One region of the Wenzhouxiangella sp. AB-CW3 genome, then DNA from elsewhere that is predicted to be linked to it. Evidence: predicted binding sites of a transcription regulator. Region 1 holds the regulator's gene; the other holds the start of a gene.
What was found. The regulator FliA, encoded in region 1, starts transcription of late flagellar genes. The targets are predictions, from matches to a motif close to GCTAAAGTTNNNNNNNNNNCNGCCGATA.
Positions count from the first base shown of each region.

Region 2: the regulator FliA is predicted to act here: its motif matches at 3,992-4,019, upstream of IC757_RS16800 (methyl-accepting chemotaxis protein).

Region 1 is NZ_CP061368.1:2,039,783-2,054,165, reverse strand. It holds gene flhA (flagellar biosynthesis protein FlhA) at 1-1,817, shown strand, start outside; gene flhF (flagellar biosynthesis protein FlhF) at 1,860-3,194, shown strand; gene IC757_RS08985 (MinD/ParA family protein) at 3,187-4,065, shown strand; gene IC757_RS08980 (RNA polymerase sigma factor FliA) at 4,062-4,784, shown strand; gene cheY (chemotaxis response regulator CheY) at 4,841-5,233, shown strand; gene IC757_RS08970 (protein phosphatase CheZ) at 5,230-5,979, shown strand; gene IC757_RS08965 (chemotaxis protein CheA) at 5,989-8,013, shown strand; gene IC757_RS08960 (flagellar motor protein) at 8,023-8,763, shown strand; gene motD (flagellar motor protein MotD) at 8,773-9,690, shown strand; gene IC757_RS08950 (ParA family protein) at 9,687-10,490, shown strand; gene IC757_RS08945 (hypothetical protein) at 10,487-11,065, shown strand; gene IC757_RS08940 (chemotaxis protein CheW) at 11,089-11,589, shown strand; gene IC757_RS08935 (hypothetical protein) at 11,564-11,764, shown strand; gene IC757_RS08930 (putative bifunctional diguanylate cyclase/phosphodiesterase) at 11,768-13,600, opposite strand; gene IC757_RS08925 (methyl-accepting chemotaxis protein) at 13,873-14,383, shown strand, end outside.
Region 2 is NZ_CP061368.1:3,678,504-3,684,207, forward strand. It holds gene fabB (beta-ketoacyl-ACP synthase I) at 1-495, opposite strand, end outside; gene fabA (bifunctional 3-hydroxydecanoyl-ACP dehydratase/trans-2-decenoyl-ACP isomerase) at 492-1,019, opposite strand; gene IC757_RS15875 (plastocyanin/azurin family copper-binding protein) at 1,202-2,830, opposite strand; gene IC757_RS15880 (c-type cytochrome) at 2,869-3,231, opposite strand; gene IC757_RS15885 (TlpA family protein disulfide reductase) at 3,386-3,871, opposite strand; gene IC757_RS16800 (methyl-accepting chemotaxis protein) at 4,174-5,124, shown strand; gene IC757_RS15895 (EAL domain-containing protein) at 5,178-5,704, shown strand, end outside.

The sequences.
Region 1 (14,383 bases):
CCCGGGTCATTCTGCTCAACGGTCATACCGGCACCGACGCTGCCGGTCGCGTGATCGAGTCTTTTGGCGACTTTGTCGTGGGGGGCAATTACGCCGTCGGCCTGATCGTCTTTGCCATTCTGGTGGTGATCAACTTCGTGGTCGTCACCAAGGGCGCGACGCGGGTTTCGGAGGTCACGGCCCGCTTTACCCTGGATTCGATTCCGGGCAAGCAGATGGCGATCGACGCCGACCTCAACGCCGGCATCATCGATCAGTACGAAGCGCGTGAACGGCGCGAAGAAATCCGTCAGGAAACCGACTTCTACGGCTCCATGGACGGTGCCAGCAAGTTCGTCCGGGGCGATGCCGTGGCCGGCATCATCATCTTGCTGATCAACGTGGTCGGTGGGCTGCTGATCGGCACCATGCAGCATGGCATGGCGTTCGGTTCGGCCGTCGAGACTTACACCTTGCTGACGGTGGGCGATGGCCTGGTGGCACAGATCCCGGCCCTGCTGCTGTCAACGTCGGTGGCCATCATCGTGACCCGGATGTCGCGGTCTCAGGACATGGGCAGCGAAATGATCTCGCAGGTCTTCGGTCAGCCCAAGGTGCTGGCGTTGACGGCCAGCGTTCTCGGCCTGCTGGGGCTGGTGCCGGGCATGCCCAGCATGGCGTTTCTTCTGCTGGCCACCCTGGCTGGCGGCGCGGCCTGGCTGCAGTACAAGCGCCAGATCGAACAGGAGACCGAGGCCGTGCAGGAAAGCGACCGGGCCGAGCAATCCAGCCAGGAGGACAAGCCGAAGGAGCTGGGCTGGGAAGATGTCACCCAGGTTGATCCGGTCGGCCTGGAGGTCGGCTACCGTCTGGTACCACTGGTCGACAGCCGCCAGGGCGGCGAGTTGATGAACCGGATCAAGGGTGTGCGCAAGAAGCTCTCCCAGAGCCTGGGCTTTCTGATTCCTCCGGTGCACATCCGCGACAACCTGGACCTGGCGCCGACCCGCTACCGGATCACGATATTCGGTGTGCCGGTGGCCGAGGCCGAGGTCCACCCGGACCGTGACCTGGCCATCGATCCAGGGGGAACCAGCGGCCGTGTCCAGGGTATCGAGACGCGCGACCCGGCTTTCGGCATGCCGGCAGTCTGGATCGAGCGAGGTAGTCGTGAACATGCCCAGACCATGGGCTACACCGTTGCCGACGCGGCCACCGTGGTCGCCACTCACATGAGCCATTTGCTGAAGAAACATGCCCATGAACTGCTTGGCCACCAGGAAGCCCAGCAGATGCTTGACGTACTGGCCAAGAGTGCGCCGAAACTGGTCGAAGATCTGACGCCCAAGACCCTGCCGCTGTCTGTGGTGGTGAGGGTGTTGCAGCAGCTCCTGGTCGAAGGTGTGCCGGTGCGCAATCTGCGCAGCATCTGCGAGGCTCTGCTTGAGCATGGCACCCGCACCCAGGACCCGGATGCACTGCTGACCGAGGTGCGCATTGCACTGGGACGACAGATCACACAGGAGGCCGGAGGTAACGGACAGCTGCCCGTCATTACTCTGGCGCCCGAGCTGGAACAACTATTGCACGACATGGTGCAAAAGGGCGATGCCGGCATGCTGGAACCGGGCCTGGCCGAAAAGCTGCGCGAGGAATTGCATGCCAGCGCCCGCCAGCAGGAAACACGAGGTGAACCGGCAGTGCTGCTGGTTCCACCCACCATCCGCAACATGCTGGCGCGGTTTGCCCGCCAGGCGGTGTCGGGACTGCACGTACTGTCCCACAGCGAAATCCCGGAGGACCGGGAACTACGGCTGGTCGGATCGGTATCACGCTGAAGCCGGGATGCCGGCAACCGGGAAAATACGAGGTAGACGGCGATGAAGATCAAGCGATATGTGGCATCGGACATGAGGCAGGCCCTCAGGCAGGTGCGAGAGGAGCAGGGGCCCGATGCGGTCATCCTGTCGACCCGGACCCTGCCCGATGGCCTGGAACTCATTGCCGCGGTGGACTATGACGAAACCCTGATCGACTTCGCAAGCGACCGCGGCGAGACGGGCGGATACGCGCAGGGCCAGGCAGCCTCGAGCAGCGATAGTGAATCCGACGTTGACGAGGAGGGTGCGGCCGGCGTATCGCGCACTCGTTCCACTGACACCGCGTCGGATACCGTTGTCCGGCCCATGGCCAAACCCGCCCCGACGCGAACGCGTCGCGTGCCACGATCCACCCCGAAGCCGGCGATACTGGAAGCGAATGGCTATGCCGACGAAGCCGCTTTCGGACACATGAAAGCCGAGATCGCCGCGCTGAGGCAGATGCTGGAGTCACAGCTCTCCAGCCTGGCCTGGAACGATCTGGCGCGCAGCAGCCCGGCGCGGGCGGCTGCGCTGCGCGATCTGGTCCGCATCGGCCTGGCGCCGGATCTGGCCCAGGACCTGGTGTCCAGGGTGGGGCCGGAAGACTCCGATCTGATGCGCATACTGCACGCATCGCTGGGTGAACTGACGCGACGCTTGAAGACCGTGGGCACGGATCCACTCAAAGGTAGCGGCGTGGTTGCCCTGGTCGGGCCCACTGGCGTGGGCAAGACTACCACCATCGCCAAGCTGGCGGCTCGCCATGCCCAGCGTCATGGTCCGGAGAACGTGGCCCTGATCAGTGCCGATGATTATCGTATCGGTGCGCAGGAGCAGTTGTTTACCTACGGGCGCATGCTCAATATTCCGGTGTACGTGGCCACCAGTGCCGAGCAGTTGCACGAACGGGTGCAGCGACTGGAGCACGCCGATCTGGTATTGGTCGACACCGCGGGCATTGGTCAGCGCGACCAGCGCTTCGAGCGGGTACTGGAATCGCTCGACAGCTCGGGACGGCGGATCAATCCCTACCTCGTGCTGGCTGCCAATGCCCAGATTCAGTCGCTGGAAGAGGCGGTGGCAGCATTCCGGCAGTTGCCCCTGGCGGGAGGTATTGTCACCAAGCTCGACGAGGCCGGCAGTCTGGGTGGACTGCTGTCGGTACTGGAACGGCACAAGTTGCCGTTGGCTTATACTGCCGATGGACAGCAGGTGCCGGAGAACCTGCGGCGTGCCAGCACCCGCAACCTGGTTCGCCGGGCCATTGAGCTGATGAAGGAATCGGGCAGGAAACCCATGAATGAAGACTACCTGGCCCAGCAGTTCGGAGAGATTCGTCATGCCCATGCTTGAAGAAGGGGGGCAGGCTGCTGGCCTGCGGAATCTCCGCCGTCAGCGCCCTGTGCAGGTGGTGGCCGTTGCATCCGGAAAGGGCGGAGTCGGCAAGACCAACGTCTCGGTTAACCTGGCAACTGCCCGGGCGCTGAGCGGCAAAAAGGTCTGGTTGCTGGATGCAGATCTTGGCCTGGCCAACATTGATGTGTTGCTGGGGCTGAACCCGCGACAGAACCTTTCCCATGTACTCAGCGGCGAATGTGAGCTCGGGGATATCGTTTTGCCGGGGCCGCCGGGCGTACGCATCATTCCGGCGGCATCGGGCGTGCAGCACATGGCGTCGTTGTCGGCGACCGAGTGTGGGGGGGTGATACACGCCTTTTCCGAGCTGGGCGAGGACCTGGATATGCTGGTGGTCGACACGGCTGCTGGTATCAACACCTCCGTGACCATGTTTGCCCGCGCCGCCCACGAGGTGCTCGTGGTGGTCTGCGACGAGCCTGCTTCCATTACCGATGCCTACGCACTGATCAAGGTGCTTTCACGCGATTACGGGGTACAGCGTGCCCGCGTAGTGGCCAACATGGTCCGCTCCGAGGCCGAGGGGCGGGCGCTGTACAGAAAGATCGCGCGCGTCAGTGACCGCTACCTGGACCTCACGCTGCACTATGCCGGCTGTGTGCCGCACGACGAGTTCCTGCGCCGGGCCCTGCAGCAGCAGGAGCCGGTGATGACCGCATTTCCCTCCAGCCGGGCTGCTTCGGCATTCAAGAAACTGTCCGAACATGCCGATACATGGGATGTGCCGACCGGTGCGCGCGGCCATCTGGAGTTCTTTTTCGAGCGAGCACTTGTCGGTACCGAGTCATCCCGCGGGGTGGCCTCATGAACAGCCCGAGGGAATACCTCGAGGTTCAGAGGCTGGACCAGGATGACCTGGTCGAGCGCTATGCCCACCTGGTGCGGCGCATAGCCTACCACCTGGTCGGCCGGCTGCCGGCCAGTGTGGAGGTCAACGACCTGATGCAGGCCGGGATGATCGGCCTGATCGAGGCGGCAGGAAAATACACCGGTGATCGCGGCGCGAGTTTCGAAACCTATGCCGGTATCCGGATCAGGGGCGCGATGCTCGACGAGTTGCGGCGAACCGACTGGGTTCCGCGTTCGGTACACCGCAAGGTTCGCGACATGGTGGAAACCATTCGTCAACTCGAGGCCCGATTGGGTCGGCGAGTCAGAGACACCGAAATTGCCGAGGAGATGGGCCTGGGTCTCGACGAATACCATCGTATTGCGGCCGAAGCGGCGACCTGTCGCATGTTCAGCATGGACGAGTTGTCGCCGGTCGACAGCGAGGAAAGCCCGCTGCCGGGCGATGAGAAAAGCCCTGAAGAGGGCCTGGAGGCGCAGGATATCGAGAAGGCGCTGGCCCATGCCATCGAGACACTGCCGGACAGAGAGAAGCTGGTCATGAGTTTGTATTACAGCGACGAATTGAATCTGCGCGAGATCGGAGAAGTCATGGGCGTGAGCGAATCGCGCATATGCCAACTGCATGGCCAGTCGCTGGCCAGGTTGCGCGCGGATCTGGCCGATCTGCGCTCGTGAAGCTCGTGCATGGCAGCATGAACGGATAGCAGAACCCATTTTGCAAGGAGACGAACTTGGACAAGAACATGCAGCTACTGGTGGTGGATGATTTTTCGACAATGCGTCGCATCATCCGCAATCAGCTCCGGGAGCTGGGCTTCAGCAATATCAAGGAAGCCGACGATGGTAAATCGGCCCTGCAGGTGCTGAGGTCCACGCCGATCGATTTCGTCGTGACCGACTGGAACATGCCCGGCGTGACGGGCCTGGAACTGCTCAAGACCATGCGCGCCGACGATGACCTCAAGAGTATTCCGGTGTTGATGGTGACCGCCGAGGCCAAGCGCGACCAGATCGTCGCTGCCGCCGAGGCCGGAGTCAATGGCTACGTGGTCAAGCCGTTTACTGCCGAGACCCTCAAGGACAAGCTCGAGAAGGTCTTCGAACGTCTGGAGGCAGGCTCATGAATGACGCAGATTCGGTTCGAATAGCCGAGGCGGGCAAGCCACAGGACTATCTCGAGACCATCGAGACGCTGGCAAGCGCTGCCCGTGCCGGCGACGAGGCCACTTTCTATGCCAACCTCGACGAACTGACGGCATTGCGTGAACGCTCCCTGTTTCAGGATATCGGACGGTTGACCCGGCAGTTGCATGAGGCGCTGACCAACTTTCAGGTCGATCCGCGCGTCGAGGCCCTGGCCAAGGAAGAGTTCCCCGATGCCCGTCACCGACTCGACCAGGTGGTGGCCATGACCGAGGAGTCGGCACACAAGACCATGGACCTGGTCGAGGAGAGCCTGCCCCTGACCGAGTCTCTGGCTGAAAGCTGCGAGTCACTCGATGGTCAGTGGCGTCGATTCAGGCGTCGTGAAATGTCAGCCGCCGAGTTCAATGAACTGATCAGAACCACCCAGGCCTTCTTCGAGCAGACCCGCGCCGATAGCGGCCAGCTTCGCGGCAATCTCTCGGAAGTGCTTCTGGCCCAGAATTTCCAGGACCTGTCCGGGCAGACCATTCGCAAGGTGGTTCGACTGGTGCAGGAGGTGGAAACCACCCTGATCGACATGATCCGGCTGTCCGGCCAGGTTTCCGACAAGGTCAGCGAAGCCGGGCAGGCGGCTGAAGCGTCAGCGCCGAAGCGCAAGAAGAAAGCCGAGGAATTAAAGAACCAGGACGAGGTCGATGACCTGCTGTCCAGTCTCGGCTTCTAGGAGGCAAGCATGAACTACCAGGTCGATGACAGCATACGCGAGGACTATCTCAATGAGGCCGGTGAGATCGTCAATCAGCTTGGTGAACAGCTGGTTCGGCTGGAGCGCCAGCCTGATGACCGTGAGCTGCTGGACAGCATTTTTCGAGCTTTTCACACCATCAAGGGCGGGGCGGGATTTCTCGATATCGCCCCGCTGGTGGACTGCTGTCATTGTGCCGAAGAGGTCTTTGATGCCCTGCGTCGCAAGGAAGGCGAGCTTGATGCCGACATCATGGATGCCATCCTGCACGCGCTGGACGTGGTCACCGCCATGCTCGAGGCCCTGCGGGCCGGAAGTGAACCGCAACCGGCGCCGCCGGCACTGCTCGATCAGTTGCGTGGTTTCGTGCGCCAGACGGGTGGCGCCGGGCCCAAGCAGGCGCCTGCGCAATCCGCCGGCACCGAGGGGGGTGGCGGTGATGTGACCGACGACGAGTTCGAGAACATGCTGGCCGAAGCACTGGAAGGTGATTCGGGCACGGGTGAGTCGAGCGAGCTGGACGTGGCGGGCAAGAACGAGGAATCCGACGAGATCACCGAGGACGAGTTCGAGGCCCTGCTCGACCAGATGCAGGGGCAGGGCGAAGAAGTGAGTGCTACCGAATCAGACGCTCGTGTCGAGGACAAGGCCGCCGCCCCGGAGATGTCTCGGACCGAGAGCGACAGCGAGGACGAGATTACCGAGGCAGAGTTCGAGGCCCTGCTCGATGAGCTGCAGCAGGCTGGCAGTGGGCAGCAGGAAACCCCGGCGCCGGATCCTGTTCAACCGGAACAGAACAACGAGGCGCAAAAGGCCGCGCCCCGGGTTCAGACACCGACGACCGTGGCCGAATCGACCGTCAGGGTCGATGTGTCGCGCCTTGATACGGTCATGAATCTGGTGGGCGAACTGGTGCTGGTGCGCAACCGCCTTACCAACCTCGGAGCGCAGCTGAAGAACGAGGAGTTGCAGAATGCCGTGGGCAACCTCGACCTGGTGACGGCGGATCTGCAGATGGGCGTGATGCAGACCCGCATGCAGCCCATTGGCAAGGTGTTCTCACGTTTTCCGCGTCTGACCCGAGACCTGGCTCGCAATCTGAACAAGGAAATCGAGCTGACCATGCAGGGCGAGGACACTGACCTGGACAAGAACCTGGTCGAGGCACTGGCCGACCCCCTGGTGCACCTGGTCCGCAATGCCATGGATCATGGTATCGAGTCCCCTGGCGAGCGCGAGGCCAAGGGAAAACCGCGAGCCGGCCACGTCGAACTGGCGGCAGCCCAGGAAGGCGATCACATCGTCATTACCATACGCGACGACGGCGCCGGCATCGATGCTGATGCGCTGCGACGCAAGGCAGTGGCCAAGGGGCTGGTGTCGAATGAAGTGGCCGCCAAGCTGGAACGTCACGAGTGTTTCGATCTGATGCTGCTGCCCGGGCTGTCTTCGCGTGACGAGGTGTCGGAAGTCTCCGGTCGTGGCGTGGGCATGGATGTGGTCAAGACCCGTATCGGAGAGCTCAACGGGACCATCGACATTCAGTCGGAGCCGGACCAGGGGACGACCTTTCGGGTGCGTGTGCCGCTTACCCTGGCCATCCTGCCGGCGCTGATGGTGCAGCTTGGACGTCGCCGCTACGCCTTTCCGCTGTCTCACGTGGTCGAGGTATTCTTTCTTGAACCCGATGCCGTGCGCCAGGTCGAGGGTCGTGACGTGGTCATGGTGCGTGACAAGCCATTGCCGCTGGTCTTCCTCGATCGCCTGATGCAGTTGGGCGATGAAGGTCAGGATGACAATAGCGGCTATGTGGTGGTGATCCAGGTGGGCAGCGACGCAGTCGGTTTCGTGACCGACGATGTGCTTGGCCAGGAAGAAGTGGTCATCAAGCCGCTCGGTACCCTGCTGCAGGGTCTGACCGGCTTTGCCGGAGCCACCATCACTGGCGATGGCTATATCGCATTGATCATGGACGTCAACGGGTTGATGAAACGGGTCGGCAGGCTGCGCTAGGAACTGGCGATGGACCTTCTCAGCATCATCGGTTTCATTCTGGCCCTGATCGCCATTTTCGGCGGCACGGTGCTCAAGGGCAGTGGCATTGCCGCACTTTGGTCCGGTGCTGCCTTTGTCATCGTGATCGTGGGCACCGTGGCGGCCACGCTGCTGCAGACGCCCATGGCCGTGATGATGCGGGCCATGAATATCGTGCGCTGGGTGTTCTTCCCACCTGATCTGGGTAGCGAAGCGGTCATCGAGAAGATCATCGAGTGGAGCCAGGTCGCCCGCAAGCAGGGACTCCTTGGGCTGGAGTCCAATGTCGAGATGGAGTCCGATCCATTCATTGCCAAGGCCCTGCAACTGCTGGTCGACGGCAGTGAGCCCGATGCCATACAGAACATCATGGAGGTCGAGATCTCCACCCGCGAGGAACTGGACCTGGCTGCGGCCAAGGTGTTCGAGTCCATGGGCATTTACGCGCCCACCATGGGAATCATCGGCGCGGTCATGGGGCTGATCGCGGTGATGCAGAACCTGGCCGATCCCGAGTACCTCGGCCGAGGCATCGCCGTTGCCTTTGTTGCCACCATCTACGGGATTGCCTCGGCCAACCTGTTTTTCCTGCCGATGGGAGGAAAACTCAAGGGTGTGGTACAGACCCAGAGCAAGGTGCGCGAAATGATTGTCGAGGGCATCGTCTCGATCGCCCAGGGCGAAAACCCGCGCAATATCGAAACCAAGCTTCAGGGTTTCCTGAACTAGGGGCTGGCCATGGCACGCAAGAAGCGACAGGAAGAACATGCCAACCATGAAGCCTGGGCCATTCCCTATGGCGATCTGATCACCCTGCTGCTGGCTTTCTTCGTGGTCATGTACGCGGTCTCTTCGGTCAACGAGGGCAAGTATCGCGTGCTGGCCGAGTCGTTGACTGCGGCCTTCCGTGGTCCGCCACGCAGCGTCGAGCCGATACAGGTGGGTGACCCCAGCCCTCCGGCCATCGACCAGGGGCGTCTTGATATCACGCCGCGCAGCTTGCCGGATCCGCGGGTTCAGACCGAGATGCCCCGGGAACGCATGCCAGGTCGTGAAGCGCTGGAAGATGCGGGATTGATTCCGGACACCGGCGACGACCTGGATGTCCGTGCCCGCGAGCTGGAGGCCGGGCTGCAGATCATGGCCGATGAAGTGCGCGAAGCACTGGGCGAGCTGATCGAGCTTGAGCAGGTTCGGGTGCGCGAAACACCGTTCTGGCTCGAAGTCGAAGTGATGACCGATATTCTGTTTCCTACTGGTGTAGCCGATATTTCCGAAGCGGCCAGGCCGATACTCCGGCAACTGGCCGAGATTCTGGCACCTTTCCCCAATGCCATCCGGGTTGAGGGGCATACTGACGATGTGCCCATCGCCACCCAGCGTTTCCCGTCGAACTGGGAGCTGTCGGCGTCACGAGCCACCAGCGTCGTGCGGCTGTTCCAACGGCACGGCATCGAGCCCAACCGGCTCGCGGCCCTGGGTCTGGGCGAGTATCGGCCCGTGGCCGACAACGAAACGGTTGAAGGGCGCAATCGCAATCGCCGGGTCGTCGTCATCATCCTGGCCAGTGACGCAGTGCCCGAGGAATTCGCCGGCAGGGGCACCGAAGCGGAAGCCGAGTCCGAGGCGGCAGATCACGAGGAGGTAGCACCATGAATACCTGGGCAGTGGCCAATCAGAAAGGTGGAGTGGGCAAGACCACGACCGCGGTTTCGCTGGCCGGATGGCTGATTCTCCGAAAGCAGCGCACTTTGCTTGTCGATCTCGATCCGCATGCCTCGCTGACCAGCTACTTCGGACTGGATCCCGAGAACCTTCCGGGTAGCGTGTACGACCTGTTTGGTGAAGACGGTGCGGCCGATGCGCGCCGGTTGATTCTGGAAACCCAGGAAGAAGGTCTGGATCTACTCCCTGCCGAACCGGCCATGGCCACCCTGGACCGGCAGTTGGGCAGTCGCCAGGGGCAGGGACTTGTCGTGTCGCAGGCACTGCAAGCCGTGGCCGGGAGTTACGACCGGGTGATCCTCGACTGCCCTCCCACCCTGGGCGTTCTGATGGTCAATGCTCTGGCCGCCGCCTCGAAGGTGATCGTCCCGACCCAGACCGAATACCTGGCCCTCAAGGGCCTGAAACGAATGAGTCGTACCCTGGAGATGATCAACCACTCGCGGGGGGAGATGCTGCCGCACCTGGTTGTGCCGACCATATTCGACCGTCGCACTCGTGCATCCATTCGGGTGCTCAGGCAGTTGCGCGAGGACTATGAGGACGTGCTCTGGGAGCAGGTGATTCCGGTGGATACCCAGTTCCGGGAAGCCAGCCGGCAGGGTCGACCGCTACCCTGTCTGGATCGCGGCAGCCGAGGTGCAAAGGCATTCAAGGTGCTGCTGGACGATCTGCTGGCGCTGGAGCAAGAGCGGGCCGACGAACCGGCTGCCGAGGAGGCAAGCGCATGATGAATACACATTCCGGATTGACCGGCGCCAGCCGGGCGCTGCAGGAGTACCTGGAGCAATTGCTCGGGGGCGACCGGCCGGCAAAGCGCAATGGTGTGGAGGCATCTTCTGAACCACTGTTGGCGCCCGCGCCGGAGATGGCGGCTGAGGAGTTGACGTCGGATCTCTACTATCGTTTTGTTGCCGCAGGTCTGACCCTGGCCATTCCGGCCGGAAGAATCAGTTGCGAGATGGCCCTTCCCGAGATCATGACGCCGCCGCTGGCGCCGCACTGGCGGCGCGTGGCCGAAACCGACTCCGGTCCCTTGATCGTGGTCGATACCCGTACCCTGGTGTTGCCACCCGGACAGGCCGATCCCGGTCTGCGCCTGGCCAATGATTCACATCATCTGGTCGTGCTGGACGATGGCGACTGGGCGCTGGTGGCCGAAAGCGAGGGCATTGAGGAAGAGCTTGACCTGGACGATGTCAGCTGGCGCAGCACCGCCGGCAAGCGAATCTGGCTGGCTGGTACTGTCGCCAGTCGGCGCATGGCGCTGCTGGATCTCGACGAGATTCGTCGGCTGGTCAGGTAAACGGACCAAGGAGTATCGGAACAATGAATGCCAAGGCAAAAACTCAAGCTGACGACATGGTTCGGGCCGACTGGGACGAATGGCTGCAGTTTGGTCTGGATGGCCAGCAATATGGCCTGAATGTGCTCCAGGTGCAGGAGATCCTGTGCGGCGCTCGCATCACTCCGGTACCCGGTGCACCCGCGTTCGTGTTGGGGCTGATCAATCTGCGCGGAAGCATCGTCACCGTGGTCGATGCCCGACAGCGTCTCGGACTGGTGCCGCGGCCGGCCCGGGAGACTGACTGGATCATCATTCTCGATGTCCAGGATCAGTCGGTCGGCCTGCTGGTCGACGAGGTATCCGAGGTCATGGTGCTCGATCCGGATCGTATCGAGGCCATGCGCGGCAACGACACCGGAGAAGATTCACGTCACGTCCAGGGGGTGATTCAGACCCCGGCGGGCATGCTGATTCTGCTGGATATCGAGAGCCTGGTGGGGCTCAAGGAACTGCGGTATGAACAGGCAGCTGCAGCCGGTTGACCCACTGGGCCCGACGCACCCGGTACACCCGGTGCGTCGCCCCGATCCGCGCCGGCAACCGCCGGAAGAGCGACGGCGTCGCCGCGATGAAGAGGCAGAGGAAGACAGGAAGTCCGAGCGCCCGCCGCCCCGTGACGATGATGACGACGGGCCACTGATTGACGAGTATGTCTGATATTCAGGCCGGTTGATCAACCGGCGAGCCCCGGTTTTCGGCCTTGTCATCGTTAGCCGACCAGGAGCGGATGGTTGGCACCGTCGGATCGGGGCGGCCGATAAAGAAGCCCTGGGCGTAGTCGACACCGAGGTCGGCCAGCATGGCCAGGGTTTCGGCATTCTCCACGAACTCCGCCACCGTTTTCTTGCCCAGCCTGCGGGCGATGTCGGCCATGGACCGGACCAGGTTCTGGTCAATATGGTCCGTGGTGAGATTGGTGATGAAACTGCCGTCGATCTTGACTGTATCGACCGGAAACTGCTTGAGATGCGCGTAACTGTTGAAACCCGAGCCGAAGTCGTCCAGGGCGAAGCGACAGCCCAGCTCGCGCAACTGCTGCACCATCTCCCGGGTTCGCTCGAGGTTGCCGATGGCCGCGGTCTCGGTAATTTCGAATGTGATGCGGTTGGGATCGCTGCCTGCTTTCTCCAGCCCCTTGCGGATGAAGGGCACCAGGGTGGCATCGTCAAAGGCGCGACCAGAGAGGTTGACGTTGAGGGTAATGCGTTCCTGCGAGCCAGCCAGGACATGCAGGGCCTCGGACACCACCCAGCGGTCGATATCGTGAATCAGGCCGGTCTGTTCAGCCACGGTGATGAACTCCGCCGGCGGCATCAGGGAGCCATCCTCGGCCAGCATGCGCAACAGCACTTCGTACTGGCGAATGCTGTGGTCGTGAATGTCGAGTACGGGCTGAAAGACCAGGCGAAAGCGGCTCTGGCTGAGCGCATCGCGAATCATCGGCACCCAGTGCAGGGCGCGGCGTTCATTGACCAGGGCGCCGTCGCGCTCGTTGTAGACGTGAACCCGGTTGCCCTGGTCGCTCTTGGCGACAAAGCAGGCCTGGTAGGCCCGGGTCAGGGCCTGGGTGGCAGTCATTTCACCGTCGGGAAGCATGGCTATGCCGATGCTGGCGGTCAGCGGATAGACATGCGCGCTGTCGCGGAAGCGTGCCTCGGTGAGCATGCGTCGCAGTCGCTCTCCAACCTCGATGGCGTCGTCCTCGCTGCAGCCATAGAGCAGGACGGCAAACTCGTCCGAACCTGGCCGGGCGACGATATCCTCGTCCCCGGCCTCACCACGTATGGTGCGGGCAATACGATTCAGGAGGCGATCGCCGGCCTGGTAGCCCTCGTAGGTGTTGACGACCTTGAAGCGGCCGATATCGATGTAGAGCAGCGCGGCCGTGCGGTCCTCGCTGGTGCAGACTTCGGCCAGTCGCTGCTCGAGAAAATGTCGGTTGAACAGCCCGGTCAGCTCGTCGTGGCTGGCCCGGTACTTCAGCCGTGCGCTGGCGATGCGCTGCTCGGTACGAATCAGATCGACGCGCCGTGCCAGCACGGATCGGGTTCGACCCAGGCGCTGCAGACGCATGGCTGCCTGCAGGCGCATGTGCAGCTCGGCCATGCCCGGCGGGGTGGTCAGCACGTCGGTGACCAGCTCCGGCTGCACCTTGTCGACGGCATCGCTATCAACCAGTGCCAGCAGGGCGGTGCCGCTGCCACCGGGCAGGGCCCGCAGGTTCTCGGCGAAGGCCGGGAGCGTCAGGTCGGGGGTGTCATCATCGAACAGGCAGATGGGAGGCCGGCCTGCCATGTCCGGGCCGTTGGCTTCGTAGTGGCGCAGCGCGGCCATCGCCTCGGTGAAGTGCTTCAGGCCGGCTACGCCGCTGAACCCCTGCAGGCCCTGCTCGATCTGAACAGCGAGCTCATCGCTTGGCGAAACCAGCAGAACGACCGGGCCGGACAAGGCCGTGCCATCATCGTGCCCTGAAGCTGTTTGCTGCTCAATCAAGACGCCCCTGTGCCTCCTTATGGAATGGTCACCACGGCTGCGGCCGTGCCTGGCAACAGGCGGCCGCAATCATCCTCGTTCCCATTCAGCGGCCGCGAAGGAGGGCAACTTTAGAAGGAGGGTGAAAAAGTTTGCTGTCGGCTAAAGCAATGGCCGGGCAGGCCGCTACAAACGGTACAGGCCATGCGTGTACGACAGCGCGGGCACGGCGTTTGCATGCCATGGCCATAGGCACATCAACAATTGATCCAGGACCAGTTGAGGACGCAACATTGAAGAATCTTTCGGTAAAGATCAAACTTGCGATTCTGGTCGGCAGCATGGCGGTGCTGCTGGTCGTGATCGGCGTGACCGGGTTGAGCGGCATGAACCGTACGGTTGCCGGCCTGGAGACGGTCTATGAGGATCGCACCGTCGTCATCAACCAGTTGACCGAAATTCGTCACTTGCTCAATCAGAATCGCTACGCCCTGGTGTCGTCGGTGGTGACACCCAGTGAAGAGTACGTGCGTCGGCAAGCCAATCGTGTTGAGGGCAACATAAGCCGCATCGACGAGATCTGGTCGGACTACCTGCAGACCTACCTGACACCGGAAGAAGAGATCCTGGCCGGCGAATTTGCCGAAGTGCGTGGTGCATTCGTCGATGCCCTGCGGGAAGTGGTGATCGAGTTGCGCGAGGGTGAGATCGAATATGCCGAAATGATGATCCAGTCTCAGATCCGGCCGCTCTACGAGCCGGTCGGAGAGGCTATTGCCGCCTTGGTGGATCTCCAGGTTCAGG
Region 2 (5,704 bases), 1.6 Mb from region 1:
GGCGCTGGTGGCGCAGGCCGAGGTGATGCCGTAGTTGATGCCGCGGATTCCAAACGCCGTGCTCAGCGAGGCATTGATGGCACTGCTCATGGTGCGCGGTACCCGAAACGGTCCGACGCGTCGGATACCGCGCTCACGATGGGTATCGACGGCATCGAGCAGCTCCACGCTGGAATTGCCGCCGGAGCCGGCCACCAGGCCGGTGCGGTCGCTGCTGACCACGGTCGGGTCGAGTCCGGCCCGCTCGATGGCCTCGCGCATGGCCAGCCAGGCATAGCCGGCACCCGGGCACATGAAACGTCGCAGTTTCCGGTCGATCAGGGCTTCGAGATCCACGTCGATGGAGCCCCAGACATGGCTGCGCAAGCCGGCCTCACGGGCCTCCTCGCTGAAAGTCAGGCCGGAGCGAACTGACCGCAGGGATTCATCAACCGCATCCAGATCATTGCCCAGGCTGGAGACCACGCCCAGGCCGGTCACCACCACACGCCTCATGAGCCACCTCCCTCGAATGCATCCATGGACGTGAACAGGCAGACCTTGAGGTTGCGGGCGGTATAGATGTCCCGACCATCGACGGCCACGCTGCCGTCGGCCACGGCCATGTCCAGACCGCGGCGAATGACGCGGCGGATATCAAGCCGGTAGCTGACCAGTTTGTTGTCGGGCAGGACCTGGCCAAAGAACTTCACTTCGCCCACGCCCAGCGCCCGCCCTCGTCCATTGCCGCCGTTCCACGCCAGGAAGAAGCCCACCAGTTGCCACAAGGCATCAAGACCCAGGCAACCGGGCATGACCGGGTCTTCAATGAAATGGCAGTCGAAGAACCAGAGGTCCGGATGGATATCCAGTTCCGCGACCACCTCGCCCTTGCCATGGGCACCGCCCTGGTCGCTGATGTGGGTGATCCGATCGAACATCAGCATCTTGTCGACCGGCAAGCGCATATTGCCTTCAAAAAGGCGCCCCATGCCGCAGGCCTGGAGCGCCGCTTTGTCGTAATGCGAGGGAGAAGTCATGATGAATATTCTTTGCGGGTGAACCGGCTCACTTTAGCTGCTCGGATCCATTGGTGCTTGACCCTGCGTGACGTACGGTAGCGAATGGTTGAGCATGGCCAGCCTGATTGAATTCAGGTTCTGCCAAATGAAAGGGCCGGGAGAACCCGGCCCTTTGCATGTCCTGACAGGAGGGGGTGTGATCAGTTGCTCGGCTCGCGAACAATGACCTTGCCCTTCATGTAGGGGTGGGGCGTGCAGATGTAGGTGTACTCGCCCGTCTCGCTGAAGGTGAAGCTGTCGGCTTCGGCATGTCCCAGCATGCCGGTGGCAAACAGTTCCGGACCATCAATGGCCACGGCATTGTGAATGCCCGAGAACTCGCCGGCCATGTAGGTGAAGACGTCTTCATTGACCCAGGTCACCTTGGTGCCCGGCTCGATCTCAATGACCTTCGGATAGTAGGAGTTGCCGATGATCTGCACGAACACTTCATCGACTTCCGGGCCATAGCTGACCGGGCGGTCCGGCTCGGCAGGCAGGCCATTGAGGCGCTCGGCCGGAGCAAACGGGGAGATCGCCCGCATGGCCGTTTCGCGGATCTCGTCAATCTCTTCCTCGGTGTATTCGGGGCCGTCGGCCAGAACGGTCTTGGGCGTGTCTGCATCGGCGTCGGCCACCAGCACCCCGATCGCGCCACGGGCCGTGGAACCGACCGCGTGCGAGAGCATCAGGTAGGCGCCTTCATCGGGCGGTACACGGAACTCAATCACCCAGGAGTCGGACGGTCCGGCAGTGACAGTCTGGCCACCCGGCATCCATGCTTCCGGATGCCCCTGCCAGTAAACGAAGTCCCAGATGATGCCCACCAGGTGGAAGGTCGAGACCAGGTTGGGGCCGATGTTGAGGAAGTTGACGCGCACGTAGTCGCCGGGCTTGGCCACGATCGGCTCTTCGACGTAGCGGAACAACTTGCCATTGAAGGCGGTATAGATCGGGTTGCCTTCGATGGCGTCCTTGCCGCTGGCATAGAACTCGTGCTGGATCATGTAGAGTTCCAGGTCCGGACCATGGCCAAGCTTCTCCTCGAGCTTGTACTTGGTCTCCTTCGGTTCGACCACGATCATGCCGTACTGACCGAACAGCACGTGCATCGGAATGGCATGGCCACCCGGCGCGCAGTGCCACATGTAGACGCCCGGCATGTTGGCGCGGAAGGTCACGCTCTTCGACTGACCCGGGCCGATATCACCGATGTACTTGGAGGTCTGTGTATCGGCGGCATGGATGGAGGCACCGTGCGGAACCGTGCCGGTGTTTTCCACCGTGATTCGCACGATATCGCCCTCGGTCACCTTCAGCGTCGGGCCGGGAATCTTGCCGTCGGAGAGAAAGCCGTCGTAGATGACGCCCTGACCGATGTAGGTCTCGCCCTCGTCCAGGCGAATGGTGAACTCCACATCCGGTTCGGCGTCCTGCGGCACGTAGCTGGTGGCGGGAATGTCGAGCCCTTCGTCGCGCTTGATGATCTCGATGAAATCGGCACCCTCGAAGATGGCATCGAGAACGACATCGCCGCCCCGGGCCGCGGCCACGGAACTGGCGGTGATCGCCTGGCTGGCCGAGCCCAGCGGCAGGCCTTCCTGGTTGGCCACGGCGGCCAGCAGGTCGCGCCCGACGGCCGTGTGGGCCCGTTCATTCTTGAGTTCGTGCATGAACGAGTCGTTGCACGACGGGCAGGCCTGCGCATCCGGTGAGAACACGGCCGCACTCAGGCCAACCGCCAGAGCGGCGGCCCCCAGAAGCGTGGTTGGTGTGTATCTATTTAACATGGTCTTGTTCCTCAGGTGTCTTGGTTACAGGGTGAAGCTCAATCCGAAAGTGACTGGATATAGGCCACGATGTCGTGGATGGATGAGTCGTCCAGCGTGTGCCGGAATGCGGGCATCGTGGCGCGCATGCCAACAGCCATTCCGCCATCGCGCGTGGCAATGAAAAGGCGCTCACCAGTCAGGCCCTCGCGGGTCAGATCCGAGGGTGGCGGCTCATAGGCACCAGCCCACGAGCCGTCGCCCCGGCCATGCTCTCCATGGCAATCGGCACAATGTGTCTGGTAGAGCTCCTGGCCGACCTGCACATCGCCCTTGCCGTTGAAAGTCTCCTCGGCCAGCACGGGGGCGACGGCAAAGAGCATCACCACGGCCACCAGCGTGTGGCGGAAGACAGGTTTCAATGGGATTGGCGTGTGGTGGGTCATGTTTGTCCATCGCTGGGAGTGTCTACCGACGGTTTCACCGACCGTCGCGCTTGACAAACATGCTATGAAAATACTGCTTTGCAGATGTTGACCTGGGTCAATTCCTCAAAAAAGTTTGGAGTTGGAGCGTTCAGAGGTAAGGCTCGACTGCTGCCAGCAGATCCTCGCCTGTCTGCAGACCGAGCATTGTTTCGCGAACCTGCCCTTCGCGGTCTATGATCAGCGTGGTCGGATAGGTTCGGGCCTGAAACAGCTCACCGGCCTCGTCCGCGGTGGTCTTCCACAGGGGATAGACCGGTTCGATTTCCAGCCGGTGGGTCCAGAATCGCTGTATCGCCGAAGCACTGCCCGAGTCGACGGCGAGGCCGACTACCGTGGCCCCCACATCTTCAAGTTTTGGCTGCAGTCGTACCAGGTGGGGAATTTCGATCAAGCAAGGGGAACACCAGACGGCCCAGAGATTCAACACGACAACCTGACCTTCGAGTGACCGCAGGTCAGCCTGGCCGCCATCGATAGTATCAAAGCAGGCATCGGGCACAGGGTCGGCAGCAAACGCCGGCATGCCAACCAGTAGACAAGTAACGATGAGAGAGACGAACAACAGTTTATTCATGGATTTCCAACTCCGGTCAGCGGCCCGCCTGAACCCGTCAATGGAACGGGGGAGCAACTTTCATGAATGCACTGTACTTCTTTGTGGCCCTTCAGGATTTGCCCTGTGTCAAACCTCGCTGCTTCAGAAAGAGGCAATCTGGCCGCTACAAACAGAGGAGGCGAGACCATCGAGAGGCCACCGTGCTTAGCCGCATACTAGGAACAAGCGGGAAAAGGAATTCTGGCAGCCAAACCGGCCAGCCGACCGGTGGCGATGCCGATGGTGCCGGGCGAGGCGTGGAAAAGCCCCGCCCCCGTACCATGCCGCGAAACACGAAGCACTTCCTGCAGCAGCTCAACCTGCTCTCCAACGAGTGCGGCGTGATCGTGGGCGAGCTTTTCGAGCCCATGTCGCACACCTACAGCTCTCAGGATCTGATGGGGCAGGCCGCGAAACATGTCACGCTGCTCGATGACCGGCTGGATACCATCCGCACGACTGTGGAGGAACGCAAGGGCATTGCCGGCAAGCTGCGTGGCCATGTCAGCCACATCGAGGGATTTGTCGCACGGATTGAAAACATCTCGGCGCAGACCCGGATCCTGTCACTTAATGCCGCCATCGAAGCAGCCCGGGCCGGAGAGCACGGCAAGGGCTTTGCTGTTGTTGCCGATGAAGTACGCAAGCTTTCGGATAACGTTACCCGGATCACGCGCGATATCGGCGAACAACTGGAAGGCATCGAGTCCGACACTCAGGCCACCGAATCACTGATCGAGGTTCTGGCCGGCAGCCTGGAGGATATCAGCCAGGTATCCACCGAGGTCAACGAAGTGACCACGGACACCCACCATCGTATGGTCGATTTGCAGAAGGCGGCTTACAAGAGCATGGCTGCCGGTCACCTGATGGCTGTAATGTGCTGGCTCAATGAGCTCCATACCCGGATCATACTGGCCTTCGAAAATCCCGATCGACATGGCTTCCCCGAAGTGAGCAAGACCGGCAATTACTTCGGTGAGTGGTACTATGATGCATCGGATAACGAATTCGACTTTCGTGATCTGCCTGAATTCAGTCGGCTGGGGCAGGCCTATGACGAGCTTTTCGAGTTGTACGAGGGAATCCGAAATGACTGGCAACGTGGCAACCGCCAGGCAGGCCTGGCTAGTATGGGCGATCTGTCTCGACAGATCGATCACATGCACCAGTTTCTTGATCAGATTCGGAATTATCTGGTGGAGCAAATGCAATCACAGCTTTCGGGCTAAAGCTGCGGTAGCCGGGTCGGGGACAAACCAAGGGATATCGCAGACTTCCGGCCATGAATTGCAACGACAGCACTGAAACTCTGGGTCGGCTGTTTCTCGAGGGGCTGGGCGAGGCCGTCCTCATTCACGATGCCCAGGGGCACATCCTTCATGCCAATGCGGCAGCCTGTCGGCAAAGCGGCTACGAACTGCGGGAACTGTACAAACTCAACGTCGCCGACCTTGATACGGACGTTCTTCCCGAGGAAGTGTCGCAAAAGCTGCTGGAAGCCCTGCCGGCCGGAGAGGACGAAACCCACTTCCACGCACAGCATCGCCGGTCATCGGGAGAGATACGCCAGGTACTGGTCAGCCTGTCCAGGCTGCGTAGAGACCCCACACCGCTCTATGCCGCCATCATGCGACCGCTGGATGAACCTCAGCGTCTGCATGACAGCGTCGAACAGCGCATCGGGTTCAACCGCTTGCTACTCGATATTTCCCTGCGCCTGGTCAAGCTGGATCCGGAATCGCTGGATCAGGCTATCGATGAATTGCTGGCCGATATCGGTAGATTCTTTGCAGTCGACCGCTGCTACCT